DNA from 4 places in the Halomonas chromatireducens genome. Region 1 is predicted to be linked to each of the others. Evidence: predicted binding sites of a transcription regulator. Region 1 holds the regulator's gene; each other region holds the start of a gene.
The links. The regulator LexA, encoded in region 1, represses DNA repair genes until DNA is damaged. The targets are predictions, from matches to a motif close to TACTGTNTANNTANACAGTA.
Positions count from the first base shown of each region.

Region 2: LOKO_RS14120 (LexA family protein) is a predicted target of LexA. The motif match lies at 5,431-5,450, and genes of this name have one in related genera.
Region 3: recA (recombinase RecA) is a predicted target of LexA. The motif match lies at 4,963-4,982, and genes of this name have one in related genera.
Region 4: LOKO_RS04005 (LexA family protein) is a predicted target of LexA. The motif match lies at 3,566-3,585, and genes of this name have one in related genera.

Region 1 is NZ_CP014226.1:2,167,676-2,174,869, reverse strand. It holds gene LOKO_RS10040 (H-NS family histone-like protein) at 1-185, shown strand, start outside; gene LOKO_RS10035 (ribonuclease J) at 302-1,894, opposite strand; gene purU (formyltetrahydrofolate deformylase) at 2,143-2,997, shown strand; gene LOKO_RS10025 (energy-coupling factor ABC transporter permease) at 3,019-3,690, shown strand; gene dinB (DNA polymerase IV) at 3,778-4,833, opposite strand; gene lexA (transcriptional repressor LexA) at 4,874-5,518, opposite strand; gene LOKO_RS10010 (TetR/AcrR family transcriptional regulator) at 5,713-6,378, shown strand; gene LOKO_RS10005 (L,D-transpeptidase) at 6,380-6,898, shown strand; gene nagZ (beta-N-acetylhexosaminidase) at 6,987-7,194, shown strand, end outside.
Region 2 is NZ_CP014226.1:3,062,459-3,069,652, reverse strand. It holds gene LOKO_RS14155 (tripartite tricarboxylate transporter permease) at 1-759, opposite strand, end outside; gene LOKO_RS14150 (tripartite tricarboxylate transporter TctB family protein) at 776-1,246, opposite strand; gene LOKO_RS14145 (Bug family tripartite tricarboxylate transporter substrate binding protein) at 1,296-2,270, opposite strand; gene LOKO_RS14140 (chromate transporter) at 2,380-2,910, opposite strand; gene LOKO_RS14135 (chromate transporter) at 2,913-3,482, opposite strand; gene LOKO_RS14130 (GntR family transcriptional regulator) at 3,635-4,306, shown strand; gene LOKO_RS14125 (IMPACT family protein) at 4,320-4,937, opposite strand; gene LOKO_RS14120 (LexA family protein) at 4,937-5,407, opposite strand; gene ccmA (cytochrome c biogenesis heme-transporting ATPase CcmA) at 5,612-6,256, shown strand; gene ccmB (heme exporter protein CcmB) at 6,243-6,983, shown strand; gene LOKO_RS14105 (heme ABC transporter permease) at 6,998-7,194, shown strand, end outside.
Region 3 is NZ_CP014226.1:716,688-723,881, forward strand. It holds gene LOKO_RS03380 (FAD-dependent oxidoreductase) at 1-698, shown strand, start outside; gene LOKO_RS03385 (response regulator) at 719-1,795, opposite strand; gene LOKO_RS03390 (sensor histidine kinase) at 1,792-2,427, opposite strand; partial or broken gene LOKO_RS03395 (alanine--tRNA ligase-related protein) at 2,432-3,130, opposite strand; gene LOKO_RS03400 (regulatory protein RecX) at 3,309-3,779, opposite strand; gene recA (recombinase RecA) at 3,783-4,844, opposite strand; partial or broken gene LOKO_RS03410 (CinA family protein) at 5,020-5,301, opposite strand; partial or broken gene thyA (thymidylate synthase) at 5,295-5,588, opposite strand; gene lgt (prolipoprotein diacylglyceryl transferase) at 5,679-6,485, opposite strand; gene LOKO_RS03425 (response regulator) at 6,603-7,194, opposite strand, start outside.
Region 4 is NZ_CP014226.1:845,525-852,718, forward strand. It holds gene LOKO_RS03990 (diguanylate cyclase) at 1-593, opposite strand, end outside; partial or broken gene metG (methionine--tRNA ligase subunit beta) at 722-1,603, opposite strand; gene LOKO_RS04000 (putative bifunctional diguanylate cyclase/phosphodiesterase) at 1,774-3,423, opposite strand; gene LOKO_RS04005 (LexA family protein) at 3,602-4,042, shown strand; gene LOKO_RS04010 (Y-family DNA polymerase) at 4,039-5,325, shown strand; gene LOKO_RS20375 (hypothetical protein) at 5,666-5,800, shown strand; gene LOKO_RS04015 (PHA/PHB synthase family protein) at 5,951-7,194, opposite strand, start outside.

The DNA.
Region 1 (7,194 bases):
AGGTAATCGAGCAGAAAAAAGAAGAAGACAAACTCCGCGAAAAGGAGGAGGCGGACAAGGAGCGGAAGTTGGCTGAGATCCGCGAGGCCATGAGTGATGCCGGTCTTTCTGTGGAAGATCTCGTGGGTGAGCCGCCGCGCCGTCGTCGTGGGCGTCCACCGAAGAAGAACGCAGGGGGCTCATGATGGCTCAGTGACTGCTGCTTATCAGGATTGATGCCTCAGGTGCGGGGGATTTTCACGGCATAACCCCCGTACCCTTTTCAACCTGAACTGAACTTGCATCCGGCCTGAACACGCGGTCAGTCTTTGTCACCAAAGGCCGGGGCTTCCACCGCCAGTAATTGCAGATGTATGTCAGGCAGCTGGCGAAGATGATCAGCCAGCCAGGCAGTCAGCATGGGCTGTAGTGCCACTCGTAGTTCCGCCAGGCTTTCAGCGTGTAATTCCTCCAGCCGTTCATCCAGCCAGTCGGCAAGGGCATCTTCATCCAGCGCGCTGACACGGTGCGCATCCAGCATCAAGCGACCGATTCGTGTCCACCCCGGGCCGGTGGAGGCGATGGGCAGTGCAAGATGCAGAATGCCATGACGCGACGAGCCCCGCTCGGCGGCCAATCCCGGCAGCGGGGTGACGGCGTTCTGGCTGACGATGCAAGGGCGCTGGGGGTGGCGAGCTTCCAGGGTCAGGCCATCGACGTCCAGTCGAATCAGGTCGCCGTTGACCGGGCTCACCGGTGCCTGGATTCCCAGGGTATCGGCAAGAGCGCGATGGGCGCGCTGATGCTGGGGTTCTCCATGTACCGGCAGCAGATGCTTGGGTTTGATCCAGCCATAGAATATACGCAGCTCTTCCTGGGCCGGGTGTCCGGAGGCGTGTAGTTCCGGATGGTTGAATTCATCCCAGATGGCGACATCGAGGCGTCTCAATCCATGCTTGAGGCGCTCGATCTGTGGTTCGTTACCCGGAATCGCCTTTGCCGAAAAGATGACGGTATCGCCCGGACTCAACTCGAGGCTGTGGTGCCTGCCGTTGGCCAGGCGGCTCAGTGCGGCGCGAGGCTCGCCCTGGCTGCCGGTGGCGATGACCAACACCTCATCCGGTGGCAGATACCCCAGGTCGCTTGCCGGAACCAGCGGCGGCATGTCGTCCAGATAGCCAAGCCCGCGAGCCACCCCCACCATGCGTTCCATGGCCCGTCCCATCAGGCTCACCCGTCGTCCGCAGCGCTCGGCGGCCAGCGCAATCGCCAGCACCCTGGCCAGGTTGCTGGCAAAGCAGGAAACCACCACCCGTCCAGTGCATTGGCTCAGTCGATGCTCCAGCGCGCGCGCCACTTCGCCTTCGCTGCGTGAGTGGCCGGGAAGGGTGGCATTGGTGGAATCTCCCACGACGAGGTCCACCGGTGCCAGGGCCCGGAACAGAGACCCCTTCACCGGCGGGCCGATCAAGGGTTCGGGGTCGAGTTTCCAGTCGCCGGTATGAAGTACCCGATAGCCACCCACGGCGATCAACAGGGCGCAGCTTTCCGGTATGGAATGTGTCAGCGGGAGGTAGCGCAGGGTGAAGGGGCCCGTTTCCAGCGCCTCGCCCGGGTCGATCACCTGAATCGCATCGGTGGCAAGCCCGCGTTCGGTGAACTTCGCGCGGAGCAGGCCAGCCGCCAGTGGGGTGGCATGCACCGGGCACTGCCATTTCGGCCAGAGCCAGGCGGCGGCACCGATATGATCTTCATGGCCGTGAGTAATGATCAGGGCGGAGGGCGCAATGCCCAGGGCCACGGCGGTATCCAGGCTGGGAACCTGAAGCGGGCTGTCGGGGAGGTCCTGGCGGATCATCATGCCGCAATCGACGGCGATCCATTCGCCGTCGTGACCATAGAGCCCCAGGTTCATGCCTATCTCACCACAACCGCCCAGCGGCAAGAAATGAAGCGGTTTTCTACGGCGTGGGCGAATGGTGGCGCTGGATGCAATCATCGGCACATCATGGTCAGGCAATGGAGTCTTCACTATACGGGATCGCCGCGGGCTTCCACAATGCGGCTCCCAAGGCGCCGGCTACCATTTCGACGTGTCTCGCGTCCGCGAGTTCGCTACAATGCGCGCTCTCCGATCCACGCTCAGCAAGTCGATGGTTGCCCATGTCCCATTACTACCGTCTGGTTGTTTCCTGCCCTGATCGCCGCGGCATCGTAGCTCGTGTCTCCGGCTTCATTTCCGGCCATGGTGGGTCCATTACCGAGGCGAGTCAGCACTCCGACTTGGCGTCGGGCCGCTTCTTCATGCGCTATGAAATCCTCTCCGATTCCATTGACATGACCGGTGACGAATTGCGCAAAGCCTTTGAGCCGGTGGCGCGCGAGTTCGAGATGGAGTGGGCACTGCGCGATACGCGGCGACGCCAGCGTGTGGTGGTCATGGTCTCCCGGGAATCACACTGCCTGGTGGATCTGCTCTATCGCTGGACCGCGGGGGAAATGGAGGGTGATATTGTCGGTGTGATCTCTAACCATCCGGACATGCGGGGCATGGTCGAGTGGCATGGGCTGCCCTATTTCCATGTGCCTGTGGATGCCGCCGACAAGGCTGCTGCGTTTGCCGAAATAGAGGCCCAGGTGGAGGCACTGGATGCCGACACAGTAGTGTTGGCGCGCTACATGCAGATCCTGCCACCCGGCCTTTGCCGGCGATACGCCGGGCGGGTTATCAATATCCATCACAGCTTCCTGCCATCCTTTGTCGGTGCGCGCCCTTATCACCAGGCCCACGACAGGGGGGTCAAGCTGATCGGTGCCACCTGCCACTATGTGACTGAGGAACTGGATGCGGGCCCCATCATCGAACAGGATATCCATCGGGTCAGTCACTGTCATACTCCCGGGGATCTGGTTCGATTCGGCCGCGATGTGGAGAAAGCCGTTCTGGCACGGGGGCTGCGCTGGCACCTGGAGGATCGAGTGCTCATCCACGGCAACAAGACGGTCGTTTTTGCCTGAGCTTTAACGCTGGAGGCGGACATGTCGTTTTCCGAGCCCATGCTGGCTCCCTGGCTGCTGATCGCCTGCGGCGTGTTGTCCCTGGGTGTCGTCGGTCTTGCCCTGGCACAGCGGCCCTGGGAAACCCTGATCGCGGACAGGGCGCTACAGCACCGCTGGCTGGCGGCAACCGTCGCCGTAGTGCTGCTGTGGCAGCTGCGCGCCCAGGCCGTGGACTGGCTGACCCTGCACCTGATGTTCACGGCGCTGCTGACGCTGATCTTCAAGGCGCCCCTGGCGCTGATTACCAACCTGCTCGCCAACCTGGCCCTGGTTCTGCTCGGCAAGGCGGCCTGGCCGCTATTGGGTGTCAACGTCCTGATTACCGGTGTGATACCCGTTGGTATCACCGTGCTGGTGTGGCGCCTGGTGGATCGCCGCCTGCCGGACAACCTGATGGTCTTTCTCTTTCTCTGCGGCTTCTTCGGCGCAGCGCTGGCCACGCTCGGCACAGGGCTCACCGGCCTGGGGCTGGTCATGCTGGGCGCGACCGATCCGGAAGCGATCTACCTGGCGCAGGAATACGCGCTCTTTCTACCCCTGCTGATGCCCTCCGAGGCGTTCCTGACCGGCATGCTGCTCAGCATCCTGATGGTCTACCATCCCGGCTGGGTGGCCACTTTCAATGATCATCGCTATATCGACACCAAGTAGGGCAGGGTTTCGCTACCTGACGGCCCTCTGGTGAGAGTGCTGTAGACCGGGGGCATATCTTGTAGGGCAGGTGCCATGGGGTGGGTGCTACAGAGGAAGCGTCAGCTGTCGCCTGGCATCCTCCGGTACCAGCCTTGCCCCGACACCGAGCAGGCGTACCGGCCGCTTCTTGCGCGCCCAGGCCTGTGCCAGCAAGGCGTTGAAGGTTTGGTTGCAGAGCGTGCTGCCGCGCCCCTCAATGGTCGTCAGACTGAAATCGTCGAAGCGCACCTTGACGAACAGCCCCGCCAGCGGCGGGTGGCCATGCCTTGCCAGCCGGGATTCCAACCTGTCGCACAGCGCTGCCAGCTCCCTGTGACAGTCGGGCAAGCCGGGAAGGTCTGTTGCGAAAGTGGTCTCCACGCTGACCGACTTGCGTTCACGCTCCACCCTTACCGGGCGGGTGTCGATACCGCGCGCCAGCTCGAACAAGCGATGACCAAACTTGCCGAACTCGTGGATCAATCGATCCTGGGGCAGGCGTTGTAGATCGTCACAGGTATCGATATCCAGTGATTTCAGCCGCCTGGCGGTAGCCGGACCCACGCCATTCAGCTTGGTCACCGGAAGAGTCTTGATGAAGGTAGCGACCCGGTCCGGGGTAATCACCGTCAGGCCGTCGGGTTTCTCCCAGTCGCTGGCGATCTTTGCCAGGAACTTCGACGGTGCGGCACCCACCGAGACGGTAATGCCCACACGTCGCTGACACTCCTCCTTCAGCCAGCGTGCCATCCAGGTGGCGCTGCCCGAAAAGCGCGTTACCGCGGTGACGTCGAGAAAGGCCTCGTCCAGGGACAGAGGCTCAACCAGCGGCGTCAGCTCATGGAAAATAGCCTGAATCTGGCGCGATGCTTCGCGGTAGCGGTCGAAGTCGCCGTGGAGGAGGGTTAGCTGCGGGCACAGCCGCAAGGCTCGCGCCGTGGGCATGGCGGAGTGGATGCCATAGCGGCGAGCCGGGTAGTTGCATGTGGCAATGACGCCGCGACCTTCGGCGCTGCCGCCGATGGCCAGCGGAATCTCGCGCAGCGCCGGGTTGTCGCGCATTTCCACCGCGGCATAGAAGCAATCGCAGTCGGCATGCAGAATCTTGCGAACGGAATCCATGGGCAACCGTTCGACAGCTAGCCGAGGGTGAGCGAATTCATCAGAGCGCCTGGCCGCTGCCGCCGCGAATCACGCCAACGCCTACGCCCTCTATTTCCAGGGGCTGGTGGCGCAGATCCACCTCGATAGGTGCGAAATCGGCATTTTCGGCCTCGAGGATGACCTGGTGGCCATTGCGATGAAAGCGCTTGACGGTGACTTCATCCTCGAGCCTGGCAACGACGATCTGACCGTCGCGAACGCGATCCGTGCGATGCACAGCCAGCAGGTCGCCCTCGAGGATGCCGGCATCCTTCATGGAGAGGCCGCGGACCTTCAGCAGATAGTCGGCACGGGGAGTGAAGAATTCAGGGGGCAGGGGGCAGTAGCGATCGATGTGCTCCGCGGCAAGGATAGGGCTGCCGGCTGCTACCTCGCCAATGATCGGCAAGCCCTCCACGGCAGGTTCGCCCCCGACCGGCTCGGCGTCCTGCGCCGGCAGGCGAATACCCCGGGACGTACCACGGATGACCCGGATGACGCCCTTGCGCTCCAGGGCCCGCAGGTGCTCCTCGGCCGCGTTGGGGGAACGGAAGCCCAGGGCGCGGGCGATTTCGGCACGGGTCGGCGGGTAGCCGAACTCGTTCATTGTCTTGACAATGAAGTCGTAGACGTTCTGCTGGCGTGAGGTGAGGGGGCGTGACATGCGACCTCCGGGTAGCGGTGCCTTGAGTATTGTTCAAGTATACAGCATGGAAGTCTATCCAGTAAAAAGGCCTGTGGCTAGCGAGTGGTATGGCACGTTTCAAACAGATGCTTGTCAATTAATTTGAGCGAAACGCTGAAATCACGTAGACTTTTGTAATGTTTTAAACACGCGTTTCCAGCGGGATCAAGATAATGGCTCAAACCGACACCGTCACACGCATCCTCGATACTGCCGAAGTCCTGTTCGCAGAACGTGGCTTTGCAGAAACTTCCTTGAGGACCATCACCAGCAAGGCGCGAGTCAACCTGGCCGCTGTGAACTACCATTTCGGCTCGAAGAAATCGCTGATTCAGGCGGTGTTCGCCCGCTATCTGGACCCTTTCACCGTGCGCTTCCACCATGCCCTGGATGAGCTGGAAGCGCAGCATGCCGGTGGCGTCATTCCACTGGAAGTCCTGCTGGAAACCATGGCGCGTACCGTCCTTGAGGTGCCTGGCGAACGCCACAGCCTCAAGGTGTTCATGAAGCTGCTGGGGCTTGCCTATAGCCAGGCCCAGGGGCATCTGCGACGCTACATTCAGGACGAATACGGCAGCGTGTTCTCGCGTTTCACCGACCTGGTCCGGCTGGCAACACCCGACCTGCCCGATTCCGAGCGTTTCTGGCGCCTGCACTTCGTGCTTGGCACCGTGATCTTCACCCTCTCAGGGCTGGATGCGCTGCGTGATATCGCTGAAAAGGATTATCAGGAACATGTTTCCGTGCGCGACCTCATCCGCCGCTTGCGGCCGGTGGTGGTGGCTGCCATGAACGCACCGCTTCCGCCACCCCCCATGCCGAAGGCCGAGGCGAGCTGATATGCGGACACCGCGCCTGACCGAGCTGCCACCGGCAACGGGCACCTGGCTGGAAGTCGATGTCGCGAATCAGTGTCTGGTCCACTGGCAGGGATCAAGGCCTCAGGCAGAGTGGGCCGTCTCTACTGCCCTGGCTGGAACCGGTCAGCAGGAGGGCAGCGGCTGCACTCCGCTGGGGTGGCACTATGTACGAGCTGCCATCGGTGATGGGCTGCCCACGGGCACGGTCTTCAGAGGTCGTCGGCCCACCGGGGAGCGATTTTCCCCGGCACTGGCCGAAGCACACCCCCATCGCGACTGGATTCTCACCCGCATCATCTGGCTCTGCGGGCTGGAGCGGGGGTTCAACCGCGGGGGCGAGGTCGACAGCCAGCGGCGCTATATCTACTTTCACGGCACGCCACCCGACCAGCCAATGGGCGTGCCGCGCTCCCATGGATGCATCCGCCTGAGCGCTTCGTCGCTGCTTCATCTCTTTTCCCTGGCCCCTCCCGGGACGCCCGTGTGGCTGCATGACTGAAGGCTGAGCATCAAGCCCTTGCGCATGGCTGTCACCTCGACCAACTTTGGTCTAGAATCAGCCTCCTTCTAGCCCAAGGAATCCGATCATGACGCAGACCCTCGGCCCGGTGATGCTGGATCTGGAAGGCACGCAGCTGAGCGACGACGAGCGCAGGCTACTGCTGCGTCCCGAGGTGGGCGGGGTGATTCTTTTTTCTCGCAATATCGAGGATGCCCGCCAGGTTCGCTCCCTCTGTAACACCATACGACAGTTGCGCCCTGAGTTGCTGTTGACCGTCGACCAGGAAGGGGGGC
Region 2 (7,194 bases), 890 kb from region 1:
GAGCTTCTGGCCGGCCATGTCCTTGAGGATGAGGCCATAGGGAATGGTCACACTGGTGTCGACGCCCTTGGCCTTGCCCTGTTCGTCGCGCAGCTTCTCGAGGTTACCCATCAGCTGCGAGAAGGCAAAGATGCCGATCATTACCGGGAGGATCTCGAAGCCCGAGCCCAGCGCCGGGATGTCGAAGTCGAAGCGCAGGTTGCTGTTGCGGTCATACCCGACGGTGGTGATCAGCAAGCCCAGGGTGGCAGCCAGCAGCCCCTTGAGCAGCGCACCACTGGAGAGCCCGGCGACCAGAGTCAGGGCAAACACGATCAGCGCGGTGATCTCCCAGGGACGAAAGTTCATGCTGAAGCTGGCGATCAGCGGGCCGAAGAACACCAGCACCGCGACGCTGATAAGGGTGCCGATAAACGAGGCTGCTACGCCAATGCCCAGGGCACGGCCGGGTTCGCCGTTCTGCGCCATGGGGTAGCCATCGTAGACGGTGGTGATCGACGACGGGGTGCCGGGGATTCCCAGCATAACTCCGGAGACGATACCGCCGGAGTAGCCGCCGACGAACACGCCCACCATCAGCGACACGCCGCTGACCGGATCCATGGCAAAGGTGAAGGGAAAGACCACCAGGATGGCCATGGTCACGGTGAAGCCGGGAATGCTGCCACCGATGATGCCGAACAGCACGCCAATGACGATCAGCGCCAGTACCGAAGGGCTGCTGACCTGGCCGAGGGCCTGTAGAAAGAAATCCGCCATGTGTTACTCCCAGGCCTCAGGGCAGCCAGACATTGAGGCCGAAGCGGAAGATCACGAACACCAGCGGCACCAGGGTGCAGCTGACGGCGAGGTTGATGATCCACTTGCGGCGAGAATCGATCCCCAGCAGCAGTCCCAGCGATGTCACCAGGAAGGCCAGGGTGGCAATGATGTAGCCGAGCACCGGAAGCAGCGCGGCATACAGCCCGAACAGCACGAACAGCGAGAACACCGTGCGGTTGTGGCCCAGCCACTCGCCGAAGCTGCGTCGTGGGGCGCTTCGCTCACCGGGGCCGGTGATCAGCGAGCGCACCAGGATCAGCAGCGACAGCAGGCCGGTGACCACCAGCAGGATGCGCGGAAAAAGCGCCGAGCCGTAGGGCTGCCAGGAGGTGGGTGGGCGAATATTGCCCGACTCGACCCACATCACGGCAACGATCAATAGCAGGACCAGCGCCAGGGCGCGGTCCTTGGTAAGTGTCAACATCGCAACGTCTCCCGATCCCCGCCCCGGCAAGCCGGGACAGGGAACTCACTCAGTTCTGGAAGTCGATGTTCTCGGCGGCCGCCGACAGCGCGGCTTCGTTCTCGTCGAGGAACTCGAGATAGTCCTCACCGGCAAGGAAACGCACCACCGAGCCGAACTCGTTCTCGATGCGGCTGCTCACTTCCTCGTTCTCGAGCGCCTGGCCATAGGCCTCGGCGATGGTGTCGAGGACCTCCTGCGGCGTGCCCTTGGGGGCGAAGATGCCGCGGCTGGTGGAGTGATCCATCTCGATGCCCAGTTCGCGCAGGGTGGCGACGTCGGGCATGCTCTCCAGGCGCTCGGGATGGGCGATGCCCAGCGGACGGAAAGTGCCTTCCTCGAAGTACGAACCGCCGGACGGCAGGTTGAACATGGCGAAATCGATCTCTTCTGCCATCAGCGCCGAGACCTGCTCACCGGTATCCGGGTAGCCCACCAGGCGTACGTCGGCCATGTCGATTCCGGCTTCCTGGAAGAACTGTGCCCAGAAGAAGTGGTCGGTGGAACTCGGGATCATGCTGAAGCGCACCTGGCCGGGGTTTTCGCGCACGTAATCGGCGATCTCGTCGGCGCTCTGCACCTCATGGTTGGCATGGGCGGTGGGAATGTTGATGGTCTGGGTCAGCAGCGCGATCGGCTCAAAGGCATCGTAGGAGTAGTCGACGGTGCCGGCCAGCTTGGACAGCGCGATGGTGTCGTGGCTGCCGAGCAAGGTGTAGCCGTCCGGACTGGCATCCTTGACGTTGCGCGAGCCGAGGGTGGCGCCGGCGCCTGCCATGTTGACCGGCACGATTGATTCGCCCAGATGCTGTTCGGCTTCCTGGGAGATCAACCGGAAGATGATATCAGTGGCGCCACCCGGTCCGTAGGGAATGATCAGTCGGATGTCCTGCTCGGGGTAGTCGGCCTGGGCGGTGCCGGACAGGGCAATGCCGGTGGCGAGGCCGAGGGCGGCGAAGGTATGGGTCAGTTTCGTACGCGTCATGATGGAACACCTTGATATTGTTGGTGGTGTGGTAGCTGCCGCTCGCGCCGGGCGAGGCGTCAGCGGGGTGAGCGCGTGCTCCCGCTTTGGGATGTTGTTGTCGAGTGTGTCAACTGAGGAAGAGGCCTCCGTAGACGAGTGCGGCCAGAACCACGAAGGCCGGGTGGGTTCGAAAGCGCAGCAGGGCGATGGCCGCTGCCGTGCCGATGAGCAGGGTATGCAGTAGGCCGGCGCTATCGAGGCCCTCGTTGAAGAAGCTCCAGGTCAACCAGGCCATCATCATGGCGATCACCGGCCGTACCCACTGGCTCATGCGCTGGACGCGGGGTGAATGCCGATGGCGGTAGAGCAGACCCAGCGCGCCCAGCATCAGCAGCAGCGAAGGCACCACCGTGGCGAATATGGCGACCAGGGCGCCGCCGATACCCGCCACGTCATAGCCCACATAGCCGGCCATCTTGGTGGCGATGGGGCTTGGCAGGGCATTGCCCAGCGCCAGGGTCTCGGCAAACTGCTGGGCGTTCATCCAGCCATAGCGGCCGACGACCTCGGCTTCGATCAGCGGAATGATCGCCGGTCCGCCGCCATAGCCGATGATGTTGGGGATGAAGAAAGCCAGGAACAGCTCCCAGTAGACCAGCATCAGGCGTCACCCCGCTTGGGTGTCGGGCGTAGCAGCGCCGCCGCCAGGATGCCGCCGATCACCCAGCCGGGGTGGATGCCGAGCAGGTAGATCAGCGCGCCGGCGACCACCGCCGTGGCCAGGCTCATTGCCCAGCCCAAGGCCAGGCGCGATTTGTTCCAGAAGTCCATGGTCAGTTGCCCCATCATGACCATGACCACGGGGACGACGGCCTGGCCCATGCCGTGGATCCAGGTCACGTGGCGATAGTTGCTGAAGAGGGTCAGCAGCGCGATCATGGCCACGACCATGGGCAGGATGACGGCGGTCACGGCGATGACACAGCCGGCCACCCCGGCTACCCGATAGCCGATGTAGCCAGGCATCTTGGTCGCAATGGGTCCAGGCAAGGTGTTGCCGATGGCCAGGACATCGGCAAATTCCTCGTCGTTCAGCCAACCATGCCGCTTGACCACTTCCTGCTGTACGAGGGGGATCATCGCAGGGCCGCCACCGAAGCCGAGCAGACCGATACGGGTAAAGGCCCAGAGCAGGGCGCTCAGCGGGGCTTCGGGGGGCTGGGGCGTCATGAAAAGACCCTATAATTGTCGGTTATGAAGCGAACTGTTGATTTATTTTTCATTCGTCACTTTACCGTTATAAAATCGATTATTCTTTCCAGGGTAGATTACTCCAGGAAAGAAGGTCAACCTTCGGGCTGTGGCAATCTGAAGGAGGATGCATGGTTATATCCAGGGAAAAGGGGCGTACGACGACCTCCGGGCGCATCTACGACACCCTGCGTCAGGACCTCGTCAACGGACGCTTCGCGGCGGGCGAGAAAGTGTCCATCAGCGCCCTCAAGGAGCACTACGGCGTAGGGCTCAGCCCGCTACGCGAAGCGCTTAACCGGCTCGCCGCCTATGGCTTGCTGGAGCAGGAGAGCCAGCGTGGCTTTCGGGTGCCTCGGCTGGATCGCAGGGAGCTGGATGACATAGCAGAGATGCGTCGCGAACTGGAGGGCATGGCCCTGGAGCGGGCGATCCGCTTCGGTGACGCGGAGTGGGAGTCGGAGCTGCTGGCGGCAGCGCACAGGCTCAAGCGGGCCGACATGGTGCCGGAGGCGGTCGACGAATGGGAGCGATTGCACAACCGCTTCCACCGTACCCTGGTGGCCCCGTGCGGCTCGGTCTGGTTGCTGCGCTTCATCGAGCAACTCCACGACCAGTTCGACCGCTATCGTCGCATGGCGCCGGAAGAGCCCCAGGTGCGACGGGTACTCGATGCCCAGCACGGTGAGCTGGTCACGCTGGCCCTGGAGCGCGACATCAAGGCCGCGAGAGAGCTGATGGACGACCATGTCCAGCGTTCGTATGAAGTGGCTCTGAAAGGGGCGATGACGGGGGCTGATTAGGGGCTGGGTTGACCTAGGTTTCGATCAGGGAGAGATTGCCGCGCAGCCGGGCTTCGAGCGGCCCGAGGTCGACAGCGGTGTCCCGGGGCCAGCCGACGGTGAGTATGACGCCATCGGCGGCGTACTCTGCGGCGGTTACGGGAACCGCCAGGCTCTCGAGCCAGGTGCGGGCCTCGGCTTCGCCGGCGAAGCCGACCTTGAGTCGAAGCGGGCTGCGTTCGGTGACCTGGTGCAGGGGCAGCTCGACCAGGGCCTGGCTCACTGCCTGTGCATAGGCACGGGCCAGGCCGCCGGTGCCGAGCTTGGTGCCGCCGAAGTAACGTATGACCACGCAGCCGACCTGGCCGAGGCCGGCGCCTTCGAGCACCTGAAACATCGGCCGACCCGCAGTGCCGCCGGGTTCGCCGTCATCGGAAAAGCCAATGGCATTCTGCTCGCCCGGTGGGCCGGCGATAAAGGCGCTGCAGTGATGGCTGGCATTGGGGTGGGCCCGGCGGGCTTCGGCAAGCAGGGCGGTAAAGCTTCCCACCCGGGGTGCATGGCAAATCCAGGTGATGAAACGACTCTTCTCGACCTCGGTCTCGGCTTCCCGGTGGGTACCGGCGGGCAGGTCGGGGACCGGATAGCGCATCAGTGAGTGATCTCGTGCTGGCGCACCACGCCCATGACCATGCCCAGCACCTGGATGTCGCTGTTCTTCAGGTAGATGGGGGGCATGCTCTCGTTGGCCGGCTGCAGGCGGACCCCGTTCTTCTCGATATACAGTTTCTTCAGGGTGACCTCCTGCTGGTTGATCAGCACCACGGCGGTTTCGCCATTCTCGGCACTCTCCTGGCGCTCGATGATGATCACATCGCCGTCGAAGATGTTGCAGTCGATCATGGAGTCGCCGCGTACGCGCAGAGCATAGGTGTTGCGGCGTACCATGCAGGAGGGCGCATGAATGGCGCCGATGGTAGGGCAGGCCTCGATGGGCATGCCGGCCGAGACGTCGCCCAGCAGTGGTATCTCGACGAGGTCCTCGCCTTCGACGCGGATCCAGGCCTCGGCCATGGGCAGGTTGGGGCGTCGGTGCAGATAGTGCGTGGAAGCCTGTGGCATGTGGCGTTTCCCCCTCTGATCGACCCTGTGGAAATGTACAGGTATCAAGCATCATAGCAGGCGATGCCTCTCAGGCAAGTTCCCCGGTCAGGAGCAAGCCTTGACCTGCGGCAAGAGTGGCGCCGTGACGCAGGCGGATTACTAGTAGCAAAAGGCCTTTCCGTGTAGCATTTCCAACGAATTTACCATTCCTGGAGAGTGCCGTTGAGCCTGCGTCTGCAAGCGCAAAATCTCGCATGTGAGCGTGATGATCGTTGGCTGTTCCGGGGCCTGGACCTGGACATCCGCGCCGGCGAGATCGTGCGGGTGGAGGGACCCAACGGCAGCGGCAAGACGACCCTGTTGAAGATCCTGTCCGGGCAGCTTGCCGACTACGAAGGCGACCTGTTCTGGGATGATCGTCCCATGCGACAGTCGCGGGACTCCTTCCTGTCGAACCTGCTCTACCTGGGGCATGCCCCGGGGGTCAAGGCGGCGCTGACGCCGCTGGAAAACCTCACCTGGTACCAGGCCATGGCGGGGCAGCCAAAGGATGAGGCGGCACGCTATGCGGCGCTGGAGGATGTCGGCCTGGCCGGTTTCGAGGACCTGCCGGCTGGCCAGCTCTCCGCCGGACAGCAGCGCCGGGTGGCGCTGGCCCGGCTGGTGCTCACGCCGCGCCCGCTATGGGTACTGGACGAGCCCTTCACTGCCATCGACCGCGACGGCGTTGCGGCACTGGAGCAGCGACTTGTCGCCCATGCGCGCCGGGGCGGCTGTGTGCTGGTGACCACTCACCACGAGCTGACGCCCTGTGCCGAGCTGCGCCGTATCCGCCTTGGCGGGGGAGGTCTCGATGCCGGCAACTGAAGGGCTGTTGAACAAGGAGATCCCGGTGGACTTTCACGGGGAACCTGGCGGCGGGTTAGCTGTCGCATTCTGGGCAACGCTCAAGCGCGACCTGGTGCTCCTGCTGCGGCGGCGCAGCGAGGTGATGAACCCGCTGGTGTTCTTCGCCATCGTGATCACCCTGTTTCCGATCGGAATCTCCCCCGACCCACAGCTGCTTGCGGCCATTGCCCCGGGCCTGCTGTGGGTGGCTGCGCTGCTCGCGGCGCTGCTGTCCCTGGACAGCCTTTTTCGGGCCGATTACGACGACGGCTCGCTCGAGCAACTGCTGCTGACACCGCAGCCCCTTGCCTTGCTGGCCCTGGCCAAGGTGGCCGTACACTGGCTGCTGACCGGCTTGCCCCTGGCGCTGATGGCGCCAGTGCTGGGCATCATGCTGGCGCTGCCCGCGGGAAGCTATGGCGTGCTGGCGGTATCACTGGCACTGGGCAGTGCCAGCCTCAGCCTGATTGGTGCCATTGGAGCGGCGCTGACGGTGGGGTTGTCCCGCGGCGGTGTGTTGCTGTCGCTGCTGGTCCTTCCCCTATATATTCCGGTGCTGATCTTCGGTGCCGGAGCCGTACAGGCCGCCATCTTCGGCGACGGTGTCATGGCGCATCTGGCAATTCTCGGCGCGCTGTTGGCGCTCGCCCTGATTCTTGCGCCCCTGGCAATCGCGGCATCGCTGCGCATCAGTATCAACGGTTGAGAGGTTGACTAGGCATGTGGGCCTTCATAAACAAGCTGCGTTCCCCCAAGTGGTTCTATGACATCAGCGCCAGGCTCCAGCCCTGGTTCTGGGCGGCGGCGCTGATTCTCATCCTGGTGGGTAGCGTCTGGGGGCTGGCCTTCGCCCCGGCGGACTACCAGCAGGGCAACAGCTTCCGCATCATCTACGTCCATGTGCCGGCCGCCTTCCT
Region 3 (7,194 bases), 1.5 Mb from region 1:
AGTACGGTGTCTCAGTGCGACTCAATTGCAGTGCCGATCTCCATACCCTCCAGGGCTTCGATGCCGTGGTGCTGGCCAGCGGCGTCCAGCCCCGCCAACTGACCCTGCCGGGCCATGATCACCCCAAGGTGCTCAGCTATCCCATGGCCATCCATCATCCGGAGCGCGTCGGCCGCCGGGTGGCGATCATCGGCGCCGGGGGGATCGGTTTCGATGTCGCCGAGCTCCTCACCCATGTTGGCCACCCCGCCATGGACACCGAGGCCTGGTGTGCCGAATGGGGCGTGGATCTCAGCGTCTCCGAACGGGGTGGGATCGCCCCGCCGCAGCGTCCCGATACGCCCCGCCAAGTTTTTCTGCTGCAGCGCAAGGCCTCCAAGCCAGGCAAGGGGCTGGGCAAGACCACCGGCTGGGTACACCGTGCCTCGCTGAAGCATCGCGGCGTCGAGACCCTGGCTGGCTGCGAGTACATGGGCATCGATGATCACGGACTCCACATTCGCCAGGATGGCGAGCCGCGACTGCTCGAGGTCGACAGCGTCGTCGTCTGCGCCGGCCAGAACCCGGTGCGCGAACTCCTCGAGCCGATGCAGGCCTCGGGTATGGAGGTACACATGATCGGCGGCGCCGACGAAGCCGCAGAACTCGATGCCAAGCGCGCCATCGAGCAGGGCACACGGGTCTCGGCCAATCTTTGAGAAACGCGTAACGGGGCGTCTCAGGGCAGGGTGACCGACATCGAACCGGAAAGCACCAGGGCGATCAGGTCGGCCTGGCGGTGGGTGTCGGTCTTCTGAAACAGGTTGCGCAGGTGGAAGGCCACCGTGGTGGTGGAGATCGACATGCGCTCGGCAATCTCCTCGCTTCGCAGTCCCTCGGCCAGGGCCAGGGCGATACCGGCTTCGCTCGGGGTAAGCCCAAACAGGCTGGCCAGTATCTGCCGGGGCACCTGGGCGCGTTTTTCCGGGTCCGAGAGCAGGACCACCACCGCTGGTTCATGGGGCGAGCCGTCGGTGCGGCCCAGGGAGCAGGCCAATATCAGCAGGTCGCGACGTTCACCCGGGCGGTTGAGCCGCAGACATGTCACCTTTTCCTCCCCCTCCTGGCTGCTCTTGAGCGCGGCGCGAATGGTCTTGCGCAGGTCCTGGCCGCTGCCGGCGGCGGACAGGCTCTGGCCCAGCTCCAACTGCTCGGTATCCTGCGACAACCGATGAGCCGCCCGGTTGGCAAAGAGTATCTGTCCGTCTCGCCCCAGCAGGACCATGCCAGGTGCTACCAGGTCGAGGGCTCGTGTGGCGGCAACAAAGGCCTGGCTGCTCGCCTCCTGGCGCAGGTCGGCCATGGCCTGGCGCAGTTCGGTGATTTCCCCGACAGCCTTGCTGCGCATGCGCCTCACCTGGCGCAGCCGGGCATCGATGGTGGCCAGCATGAGGTCGAAGTCCACGGGCTTGACCAGATAGTCGTCCGCGCCGGTGCGCTTGCCATCCACCACGTCCCGCGGGTCGGAGAGGGCGGTGAGAAAGATGAACGGGGTGTCGGCCAGGTCGGGGCGGGTATTGCGAATGTCCCGCAAGACCTCGTAGCCGTTGCAGTGCGGCATATTGATGTCGCAGAGTATCAGGTCCGGGGCCACGGCGTTGATCTGGTCGATGGCTTCCCGTCCGTCGGCGGCCTCGATGACGGCGTAGCCGGCCTCTTTCAGTTCCTCGCAGATATCCCCCCGCAGTTCGGCATGATCCTCGGCGCAGAGAATCAGCGCCGGCATGGCAGTTGCTTGTGGCGTCGGGTCGATCATGGCGCGGCCCCTCCAGCGGCGAGTGGTAGCGTGAGCGTGAAGGTGGTGCCGTCTCCCTCCCGGGAGTCCACGGTGATGTCGCCATTCTGGAAGCGGGCCAGATGCCTGGCGATATTCAAGCCCAGGCCGATGCCTGGCATCGCCGCGACATTGCGTGCACGAAAGAAGCGCTCGAAGAGCTGAGGCATGTCCGCCTCCGGTATGCCGATCCCCCTGTCTTGCACAGTGCAGGTGGCGTGTTCGCCGTGGCGGTCGAGCCGAACCGTGATGGGGGCGTCCGGTGCGGAATACTTCAAGGCGTTGGATACTAGGTTGGCAAGGATCTGTTCGATCAGTGCCCTGTCGCAGAGTACGACCAGCGGCGGCGAGGCCATGGACTCCAGTCTGATGCGTCGGGAGTCAGCTGCCTCCTCCTGGAGCTGGCATACCTGCTGGGTGATGGCTGCCAGGTCGCAGGGAGCCGCCTCGGCCTCTACCTGGCCGCCATCCAGCCGTGCGGCGGTCAGCGCGCTTTCCACCAGGCGGGTCATGTGCGCCACGGCGTCACGTAGCCGGGTATAGCGCCGCTGTCGATCCTCGGGGGTCATCTGGTCACCGCGGCGCAGCAGTCGCTGCAGGCCGGAATCGATCACCGCCAGCGATGCGCTCCAGGCCCATGCCAGTATCGATGGAGGGCTTGGGCAGCGGGTTCAGGTTGCCCGCCGCATCGCGGTCGAACTGCATGAACACCAGGTTCCAGATCTCGATGTAGCGATCGCCGTCCTCCTCCGGGCTACCGGGAGGTCCGCCCCACACCTCTGGGCCGTGATCATAGAAGATCTCCGAGCTGGGACCGCAGGGCCCCGTATCGCCCATCTGCCAGAAGTTGTCCTCGTCGAGCTTGGAAAAGCGCGCCGGGTCGATGCCCATCTCCTCCTTCCAGATCTGCTCGGCTTCATCATCGCTGACATGCACCGTGACCCAGAGCTTCTCCTTGGGCAGCCCCAGCGTCTCGGTCAAGAAGGTCCAGGCGAAGCGGATCGCATCGCGCTTGAAGTAGTCGCCGAAGCTGAAGTTGCCCAGCATCTCGAAGAAGGTGTGGTGGCGCGCGGTGTAGCCGACGTTGTCGAGATCGTTGTGCTTGCCGCCGGCGCGCACGCAGCGCTGGGAAGATGCGGCCCGCACATAGGGACGCGGGTCGCGCCCCAGGAAGACATCCTTGAATGGCACCATGCCGGCATTGGTGAACAGCAGGGTCGGGTCTGTGCCCGGCACCAGGGAGCTCGACGGCACGACGGTATGTCCGTGCTCCTCGAAGTAACTCAGAAAGGCCTGTCTGATGTCTGCGCTTTTCATGGAATATCCGTGGCGATGAGCATGATGACCCGACGGGCGGGAAAGCGGGTGCGGCCGTCGAAAAAAGGCCGCTGCAGGGGCGCCGTGGCGCGCCGAAGCGCCACCCGGGGCGTTCGCAAAGGGGGGTATTATAGCGTAGTTGTCAAGCGACTGAAGAGTGCGAGCCGAAGCGGCCGTTTCAATGGCAGTTCCAGGCATGGGAAAGGGCGTGACGCAGATGCTCGAAATCGAACCCTCGGCTGGCCAGGAAGCGCTCCCGCCGCGCGCGCTCGCGGGGCGAGTCGCCGGGACCGTCGAAGCGCCGGGCCAGAGAATCACAGGCCAGCGCAAACCAGTCGGTCTCCGCCTCGGCAAAAGCGGCCTCCAGGGTGGCGCGGTCGATACCGCGCCGGGAAAGCTCGCCACGAATCTTCAGCGGGCCCTGGCCCCGGGCCACCCGCGAGCGCAGAAAGCTCTCGGCAAAACGGCTATCCGACTGCAGTCCCTGCTCGGCCAGGGCGTCCAGGCAGTCCCCAATGGCGGCCGAGTCGTGGCCCTTCGCGACCAGCCGCTCCGCCAGCTCGGCGCGAGAATACTCGCGCCGAGCCAGCAGGCGAATGGCATCCTCCCTGGGGGAGGTCTCGCGATCGCTCGCCGGCTGGCCCAGCATGGCTTAGAGCAGGCTGCCTTCGTCGGCGTCATCGGCCAGCTCGGCGGTGGCCTCCTTCTCCCGGGGCTCTACCGTCGCCAGCAGCTGGCCACGGATCTGGCTTTCGATTTCCTCCATCACCGCCGGGTTGTCCTCGAGGAACTGGGCGGCATTGGCCTTGCCCTGGCCGATCTTGTTGCCCTTGTAGCTGTACCAGGCGCCGGCCTTGTCGACCAGGTTGCACTGCACGCCCAGGTCGACCACCTCGCCGGCATGGTAGATGCCCTTGCCGTAGAGGATCTGGAACTCGGCCTGGCGGAACGGCGGCGCCACCTTGTTCTTGACCACCTTGACCCGGGTCTCGTTGCCGGTCACCTCGTCGCCCGACTTGACCGAGCCGGTACGGCGAATGTCCAGGCGCACGCTGGCGTAGAACTTGAGTGCGTTGCCGCCGGTGGTGGTTTCCGGCGAGCCGAACATCACGCCGATCTTCATGCGGATCTGGTTGATGAAGATCACCATGCAGTTGGCGTTCTTGATGTTGCCGGTGATCTTGCGCAGCGCCTGGGACATCAGGCGCGCCTGCAGGCCGACGTGGGAGTCGCCCATCTCGCCCTCGATCTCGGCCCGCGGGGTCAGGGCGGCCACGGAATCGATGACGATCACGTCGACGCCGCCGGAGCGCACCAGCATGTCGCATATCTCCAGCGCCTGCTCACCGGTATCGGGCTGCGAGACCAGCAGGTCGTCGAGGTTGACGCCGAGCTTCTCGGCATAGCTGGGGTCGAGCGCGTGCTCGGCATCGATGAAGGCGCAGGTCTTGCCCTGCTTCTGGGCCTGGGCGATCACCGAGAGGGTCAGGGTGGTCTTGCCCGAGGACTCCGGCCCGAAGATCTCGACGACCCGCCCCAGCGGCAGACCACCGATGCCCAGGGCGATATCCAGGCCCAGGGAGCCAGTCGACACCGAGGGCATGATCACCCGGGGCGTATCGCCCAGCCGCATCACGGTGCCCTTGCCGAACTGGCGCTCGATCTGGGAAAGGGCGGCATTCAATGCCTTCGAACGGTTGTCTTCCTGTGCCATGTGGCGCTCCTCGTAGAACTCGTCGGAAGAAATTCGGTTGCTGGGCTTACGGCGCAAGGTGCCGTTCGCTTGCCAAACAATCGGAATGGCGGACGAAACCGATAAGGGGTCGCCCGGACACTGTATGGTTGGACAGTAGTATGGCGAAAAAATCGCCCCACGCCAAGCGTGGCGCCTACGTGTCCTTGGCGTGATTGGCCTCGATATGACGGATCAGGCCGACGATGGCATCGCGCACCGCGCGCTCGCGTACCGCCCGGCGGTCCCCGGGGTAGTGCAACTGCTCGGCCTGCTGCCCCTCGGCATTGCCCCAGGCCAGCCACACGGTGCCCACCGGCTTGTCCGGCGAACCACCTCCCGGGCCGGCCACGCCGCTGATCGCCACGCCAAGCCTCGCGCCGCTCTCGCGGCAGGCACCAGCGACCATGGCCTCGACCACCTCGCGGCTCACCGCACCCCGTTATCCCGCAGATAGGCGATGTTGGTGTCGCCGCGCAGGAACCACAGCAGCTCATGAATGATCGAGCGCAGGTGCAACTTCTTGGTAGTCACCAGGGGAAAGCCCCGCGACAGGTCGAAGCGCATCTGGTGGCCGAACACCGAGCGGGTGCCCACGCCGGTGCGGTCGTCACGCTCCACGCCCTGCTCGAGCACAAGTCGCATCAGGTCCAGATAGGGTTGCTCGAGCGGGGACTGCTCATGTGGCGCCTGCTCGAGCGCAGGCTGGATAGTGTCGTCAGGCATCGTTGGCGAACTCTGCATGTTTTTTTGCATGGGGTTTTTGCATGGAATAGTTGCTAGGCCGTGAGTCTACCTTTCTCTCCGGCTCCCGTCCTATTCAGGCCGAGTATCACTTCGTGACACCTCGTCCACCGGCTGGCGGCGCGACCACAGAATCAGCACGATGCCGAAGGCGATCATTGGCAGCGTCAGCAGCATCCCCATGGTGAACCAGTCGAAGGCGAGATAGCCGATATGGGCATCCGGCAGGCGGAAGAACTCGACCAGGAAGCGGAACACGCCATAGAGCAGCAGGAATAACCCGGAGACGAGCCCGCGCCGGCGAGGTCGGGCGGACACCCACCAGAGCACCACGAAGAGGACCAGGCCCTCGAGAAAGGCCTCGTAGAGCGCCGTGGGGTGGCGCGGTTCTGGCCCCATGCCGGGAAACGGCATGCCCCAGGGTAGCTCGGTGACCCGCCCCGGCAGCTCTCGGTTGATGAAGTTGCCGATCCGGCCTGCGCCAAGGCCGATGGGTACCATGGGGGCAAAGAAGTCGGTGAGGGTGAAGAAGGCCATCCGCTTCTTCCGAGCGAACCAGAGTGCCGCCAGCAGCACCCCGATCAGGCCGCCGTGAAAGCTCATGCCGCCGTCCCAGATCCGAAACACCCAGAGCGGGTCTGCCAGCCACTGGCCGATGCCGTAGAAGAGCGCGTAGCCCAGGCGGCCACCGACCACCACCCCGATGGCGGCATAGAAGAGCAGGTCGCCCACGTCGTCGCGGGTCAGACCCACCCGCTCGGCCCGCAGACGACCCAGCCACCAGGCACCGACGAAGCCGATGACATACATCAGGCCATACCAGTGAATTTGAAAGGGCCCCAGCGCAATGGCGACCGGGTCGATATCGGGATAGTTCATGGCATCCTCAAGGCAGAAATCTCGGGGCCACCCACCTCACCCGGCCGGGGTGGCAGTAGCAGACAAGGGGAGTGGCAGAAAAAGGCAGGGAGGGTGGCCGAAAGCGGACACGCAGGGTCAAGAGGAAACGGGCACATCGAAGGCATCCGGCCGCCAGTGGCGCAACAGGTTAATGAGTGCCCGGGGCCCATAGGGCTTGGCCAGGTAGTCGTCCATCCCCGCCTCGCGGAAGCGGCGACGATCCTCCTCACTGGCATTGGCGGTGAGGGCAACCAGGACGCTGCGACTCCCTTCGGGGTCGCCCGCCTCCAGCTCACGCCAGCGGCGCGCTGCCTCCAGGCCATCCATGTCGGGCATGTAGATATCCATCAACACCAGATCGTAGGCCTGCAAAGGACGGCGATCCAGCGCTTCCTGCCCACTGGACACGCAGTCGACCTCGAAGCCCTGTCCTTCCAGCACCTGGCTGGCGAGCATGCGATTGACCGGCCCGTCATCGACGACGAGGACGCGCAGCGGTAGAGCCGGTGTGGACACCAGCGAGCCGTCGGGGGATTCATGCGCGATACCGTCACCGGCGAGACTCTTCACCAGGAGGGTGACTTCGGCCATGCGCTCGCGCAGTTCGGTGAGGTGTCCCGGCGCAAGGCAATCGGGTTTCTGCATCTGCTCGGTCAGTTCGGTGAGCAACGGCTCCAGCTCACGCTGC
Region 4 (7,194 bases), 1.3 Mb from region 1:
GCCGAAAGGGGGCGCACCATCATCAGCCAGCCGGCCGAGGGAGACGTTTCCCGGCTCTGGTAGATGCCCGACATGGCCGCCATGGCGAGCTCTGGCTGGGCGAGTAGCCAGGTTTGTGACGCTTCGTTTTCGCTGTCGAGTCTGGCTTGCAGGTAGTTGATATAGGTAGTGGCCCAGTCGCAGGGGGGGGCCGTGTCGGGGCAGGACGTGAACTCGCCATCCTCGTCATAGCCTGCTACCCAGCTGGGCTGGTTGCGGACATCGAGAAAGATCATCATCTTGAGATCGAGGGTTTCCAGGGTACTTTCATAGATGTTGGAGTCGGTATACTCCGGGCGCTGACCCTGGATGAAGTCGTAGGTATCGTCCCACCATGCCCAGTCCTCCACCAGGCGCCGCATATGGTTAAGTTCGCTGCCCAGGGTACGCTCGACCCGATCCAGTTCGCCGCTGGCATACTTCTCCTCGTCCTCCAGTAGAATCGGCATGATCTGGTAGCGGGCCACCAGTATCAGCGCCAGCAGCGCGAAGCACAGCACGCCGCCGAGAGCGAGGAAAAAGCGGTGGCGGAGTGACGAGAAGGGTGGGGTCATGGCACACGCCTGAGGCTCAATTGTTGTTCGAGATGTTTGTTAGCAGTTATATCGGCCGCTAACGGTCGAACTTGAATAAGGCGAGGCAGGCGAACGATGCGCGGCAGGGCCGCGCATCGAGCGGGTGGTTATTTCACGCGCTGGCCGGGTTCGGCACCTGAATCCGGCGACAGCAAGTAGATGCCGTCGTCGTTGCCCGCAGCGAGGACCATGCCCTCCGAGATGCCGAAGCGCATCTTGCGCGGGGCCAGGTTGGCGACCATGACCGTCAGTCTGCCCTCCAGTGCCTCCGGGGCGTAGGCTGCACGTATGCCGGCAAACACGGTGCGGCTCTCGCCGCCCAGGTCCAGGGTCAATTGCAGGAGCTTGTCGGCTCCCTCGACATACTCGGCCTTGGCGATACGGGCAATGCGGAGATCCACCTTGGCAAAGTCGTCGAAAGTGATCTCAGGGGCGATGGGATCATCGGTCAGCGGCCCCTTGGGGGCATTCTTGAGCTTCTGTTCTTCCACCAGATCCTCCTTCGAGGCCTCGATCATGGCATCGATACGATCACGTTCCACGCGGGTCATCAACGGCTTGAACTTGGCAATTTCGTGGCCCAGAAGCACGTCGTGACGGCTATGCCAGTCGAGCGTGTCGAGTTGCAGGAACTGCCTTGCCTCTTCAGCCATGGCCGGTACCACCGGCGCCAGGTAGACCATCAACTGGCGAAACAGGTTGAGGCCCACCGAGCAGATATCGAGTACTTCCTGCTCGCGATCCTCCTGCTTGGCCAGTACCCACGGCTCCTTCTCGGCGATGTAGGTATTGGCCTCGTCGGCCAAATCCATCACCTTGCGGATTGCCCGGCCGAATTCCCGGGCCTCGAAATCGTCGGCGATACCGTCACCGGCGGCGATGAAGCGTGCCACGAGTTCAGGCTCAGCGCAGTGAGCTGACAGCGCTCCCCCCCCCAGTTTCTTGACGAAGCCGGCGCAGCGGCTGGCGATATTGGGCGATTCTGCCACGGCGGTCAGCGGCAACATCAGCACGGTAGCGGCAAGCAAGGAACGAAAGGGCATGAAGACTCTCCAGTGGTTTAGTGAAGGGCGGAAGAAGACAGGCCGCCGGTAATATCTGATACGTGATACAGCTTACCCTAGACAAGGAGCCGGTGGGAAAGCCCAGCACGGCCCTATCACGTACCATGGGTACAGGAGACTTGGCCCACCTGCAGCTCCGCCACCGGCTGCGGCCTGCCGAAGAGATAGCCCTGGAAGGCTTCGCAACCGTTTGCCAGAAGCCACTGGTGCTGCGCCTCGGTCTCTACCCCTTCTGCGGTCACGTCAAGCCCAAGGCTAGCCGCCAGGGTGATGGTGGCCTGGACAATCGCGGCATCCACCGGGTCGTCAAGCACGCCGTTGACGAAAGCCTGGTCGATCTTCAATTCATCCAGTGGCAACCGCTTGAGATAGTTCAGCGAAGAGTAACCCGTCCCGAAGTCATCCAGGGCAAAGCGGATGCCGATCTGATTGAGCCGCAGCATGATTTCGCGTACCCGCTGGTGATCATCCATCAGCAGGCTCTCGGTCACCTCCAGCGTCAGTCGACAAGGATTGGCAGCCGTTTCTTTCAGTATTTGCTGGACTCTCACCACGAAATCCGGCTGATGGAATTGCACGGAGCTGACGTTGACGGCAATGCTCAAACTCTCCCGCTCCGGCTCCTGTGCCCAAACGACAAGCTGCCGGCAGGCGGTTTCGAGGACCCAGTACCCGATCGGTAGAATCATTCGGTTCTTTTCCGCCAAGGGAATGAACATGCCGGGCGATACCATGCCACGCTGCGGATGCTCCCAGCGAATCAACGCCTCGACCCCGGTGACGCGTGAAAGGGAGTCCACCTGCACCTGGTAGTGAAGGCGAAACTCATCCCGAGCGAGGGCCAGGTGCAGATCGGCTTCCAACTGGACACGTGCCATCACCGTGGCCTGCATGGCGGAATTGAAGAAGCGCAGGGTATTGCCTCCCGCCCCCTTGGCCTGCTGCAGCGCCATGTCGGCCTGCTGCATGGCGCTCTCCACGCTGGTCTCGCCGTCGGCGAACAGCGTGACGCCGATGCTGCCGGTAATCGGCAGGGTCAGCGCCTGCTCCTGATCCTGCTGGGCTTCCAGAATGCGGGCCAACAGCTTTTCCGCCACAAGCTCGGCAGCATGAGCCGCCTGTTCCTGATCGGGAGCCAGGTCGTGAATCAGCAGAACGAACTCATCGCCTCCCAGCCGCGCCAGGGTGTCGCTCTCTCGTACCGCACGCGAAAGGTGATCGGCAACGTGGCGCAGGAGATGATCGCCCTGAGAGAGCCCCTGAGTGTCATTGACCAGTTTGAAATTATCCAGGTCAATGAACATCAGCGCCGCATAGCGATCCGTGCGCCGGGACCCCTTGACCACCCTTTCCAGACGATCGAGCATCAGGCGCCGATTGGGCAGGCCGGTCAGCGGATCATAGAAGGTCAGGCGATAGTTGCTTTCCTGGATCGCATGGCACTCGGTGATATCGGTGGCTACACCACACGGCAAATAATCCCTGCCATCTGAATCGTTGGCCAGTTTCACCTTGTCGGCCGGCGAGTGAGCGGCCCTTCGGGAACCCACGCGGCGGCCCCACCAGGCGCCGCACGCTGCCGCCAACGCCAGACCTACAAGGGCGACGATGGCAAGCACCGCCCAACTGGAGGCAGGCACCAACGCTGCCCCCTCCACGCTGCCAGCCGCTGTCGACGACAGCCCAGCCAGCATCCCTGCGAGCGCGTACCGTCGAATGATCGACAGCAAGCCAGTCAATGACATTACGTCACCATTTTAAGTTTATAACACTATGTATAGCAGAAAAATCTGAAATGACCGACAGATAACCGACTGATGCCATGTACGAAGCGGCACCAACGTCCATTAGTCATCACCTGTTGCCTGTGACCGTGCCCACCGAGGATACTGTATGTAATGACAGCATTCGCGAGACCACCTCATGCCACACGATACGATCCTTTCCGCACACCCTGCACCACCCTCCCTTGCGCTGCCCTACCCGCTTGCCCTGGGCCGCGCCGGCCTCGCCGGTTTTCCCAGCCCGGCCCAGGACTACGAGGGCCGTACCCTCGACCTCAACGAGCGCCTGGTGAAGCGCCCTTCGGCCACGTTCTACATGAACGTCACTGGTGACAGCATGATGCGACTTGGCATCCATGAAGGTGACCTGCTCTTGGTCGATCGCTCCATTGAGCCCCGCCCTGGCCATATCCTGGTCGCCATGGTCGACGGCGAGATCACCGTGAAGCGGTACGAGCGGCTCGGTAACCAGCCATACCTCTGCTCGGGCAACACCCGCTATGCTCCGATTCCCCTGGAGGACCTCGACTGCCAGGTTTGGGGGGTAGTGCGCGCCGTCATTCACGAGTATCCGGTATGAGCTTGATCGGCCTGGTGGACTGCAACAGCTTCTACGTCAGCTGCGAGCGCGTGTTTCAGCCGCGGCTGGATGGCCAGGCCGTCGGCGTACTCTCCAACAACGACGGCTGCCTCATCGCCCGCTCCAACGAGATCAAGGCTCTCGGCATCGAGATGGGCACGCCGGCGTTCGAGATCCAGCACCTGGTGCGCCAGGGCCGCATTCACCTGCTCTCGTCAAACTACGAACTTTATGGCGACATGTCCGCGCGGGTACAGGACGTGCTCGAGGAGTACTCTGCCGGCGTCGAGCCCTACTCGATTGATGAAATGTTCGTGAGATTCGATGGCTTTGCCAACGATCAGCTCCTCGAGCACGCCCGACAGCTCCATCGCAAGGTGCGCCAGTACACCGGCATTCCCGTCTGCGTCGGCGTGGCCCCTACCCGCACCCTCGCCAAACTCGCAAACAGAGCAGCCAAGAAGATACCGGCCTATCGCGGCGTATGCGCAATACGGCCCGATAACCGAGAAACCCAGGCGCTGCTGAAGAAGACCGAACTGAGTGACGTTTGGGGCGTGGGGCGGCGGCTCGTCGGGCGCCTTTCCCTCATTGGCATAAAGAGCGCCTGGGATCTCGCCCAGGCCGACCCCAAGCGCATCCGCCGGCAGTTCAGCGTCACCCTCGAACGCACCGCCCTGGAGCTGCGCGGCATACCCTGTATCGAGCTGAACGATTTCCATGAGCCCCGCCAACGCATCATGACCAGCCGCAGCTTTGGCAAGCTGACCAACGATTTCAGCGAGATCCGCGAGGCGATTCGTCAGCACGGCCAGCGCGGCGCCGAGAAGCTACGCCGCCAGAATAGCCTCGCCCGTGCCGTCCTGGTGTTCCTCAAGACCAATCCGTTTCGCAACGACCTGCCCCAGTACTCGCCCAGCCTGGCCGTCGAACTGTACCGCCCCACCGACGACAGCCGCGAGATCCTGCACGCCGCCGGCCAAGCCCTCCAACGAATCTACCGCCAGGGTTACCGGTACCAGAAAGGCGGCGTGATGCTGCTCGACCTCATCGACGCCAATCGACAGCAGCTCTCGCTGCTCGACACGCCCCAGAGCGACGCCGACAGGAACCGCAGCCAGAAGCTGATGAGCATCATGGATGAACTGAACAGCAGAATGGGGCGCGGCACCGTGAAGCTCGGCACGCCCAGCCCCGGCGCAGCCTGGCACCTGCGCTGCGATAACCTCACCCAGCGCTATTCGACGCGCTGGGAAGAGCTTCCCGCGGCAAGAGCCACATAACAAGAAGCCCGGCCGTGAGGCCAGGCTAAATCTTCGCTTCCTTTCCACTACACACAACCACCCAGCAAAACCACCCCGAGAACGATGCACAGCAGCAGCCGAGTTTCCAACACCGGGGTGTGCATACTGAAGATCGACAGTAAGGAAACCCGCACTATGCTGCGGCGCTTCGAACTGGGTGACGTTTGGGGCGTGGGCAACCGACTCGCCGAGCGTCTTGCCGTCATCGGCATCAAGAGCGTCCGCGACCTCGCCCAGGCCGACCCGAAGCGAATCCGCTGGCAATGCGCTGGCGAAAACGGCCGCCGAAACCGGCGTTGGGATAGCGGCGATAGTAATCGTGAAAGGCGTCGACGAAGTTGCCAACATCGAGCAGCACCTCGGCTACCGCGACGCTCAGCCGGTGTCGTCGGTGAAGGTACTGCTCGGCGCAAACAGTTCGAAGTCGCGTGTCTTTGTGCCGGCCCCTTCGTGAATTGAGCCGATGACGTCGCCAGCAATGGCCCCCAGCATAAGCCGCCTCCATTTATTCGGCGCTTCCCTTCAGCATAGAAGACGCACGCGAACGGGGTGGACGGTCATGCTGGATTCAGGGCTGGCTATAGGCTGAAGGCTGTCTACTCGCTCAAGGCTGTCGCACGTAGCTCCCCGGTGCGTCTTCCAACGGCGGGAAGCGCTCGCTGCCCATCTGCGGCGGTGCCGTCTTGCCCGATGAGTGCGCCACCAACCACTCCCGCCAGGCCGGCCACCAGGAGCCTTCCTGCTCCGGCGTGGTCTCCCGCCAGTTCAGCGGATCGACATAGGGCTCGCCCTGATGCTGGGTGCGCATCTGGAAATGGCGCCTCGGATGGTCCGGCTCGCTGACGATGCCGGCATTGTGGCCACCGCTGGTGAGCAGGAAGGTCACTTCGTCGGCATCCGTCAGCAGGTGGACCTTGTAGACGGACTGCCAGGGCGCCACATGGTCGGAAGTGGTGCCAACGGCGAAAATCGGAGCACGAATGTCCTGGATGGCCACAGGGCGATGTTCCACCTGATAGCGACCGCTGGCGAGGTCATTGTTGAGAAAAAGTTGGCGCAGATACTCAGAGTGCATGCGGTAGGGCAAGCGAGTGATGTCGGTGTTCCACGCCATCAGCTCGTTCATGGGCTGGTGCTGGCCGAGCAGATAGCTGTGCACCATGCGCGACCAGACCAAGTCGTTGGAACGCAGGATCTGAAAAGCCCCGGCCATCTGGTAGCCGTCCAGATAGCCTTGGTCCCACATCATATTCTCCAGATAGGACACCTGGCTCTCGCCGATGAACAGCATCAGCTCCCCGGCCTCGGTGAAGTCCACCTGGGTCGCCAAGGTGGTGAGGGTCGCCAGCCGCTTGTCGTCGTCGCGTGCCATGGCGGCGGCGGCAATGGAGAGCAGGGTTCCCCCCAGGCAGTAGCCCACGCCGTGAACCCGTGGCTGACCGGTGATCTCGGTGACCACATCAAGCGCTGCCATGGGCCCGAGGCGCCGGTAGTCCTCCAAGCCCAGGTCGCGATCCTCCGAGCCGGGGTTGCGCCAGGAGATCATGAATACTGTGTAGCCCTGATCGACCAGGTACTCGACCACCGACTTGCCAGGCGTCAGATCGAGAATGTAGTACTTCATGATCCAGGCCGGAACGATGAGTACCGGTTCGGCATGTACCTGCTCAGTGGTGGGTATGTACTGAATCAGCTCGATCAGGTGGTTGCGATAGACCACCTTGCCCGGTGTTACGGCCAGTTCCTCACCGACGCGAAAACGCTCGGCACCCACCGGTGGCTTGCCCGACACGTTGCGCTCCCAGTCCTCGATGACGTTCTGCCACCCGTCCATCAGGTTCTTGCCAC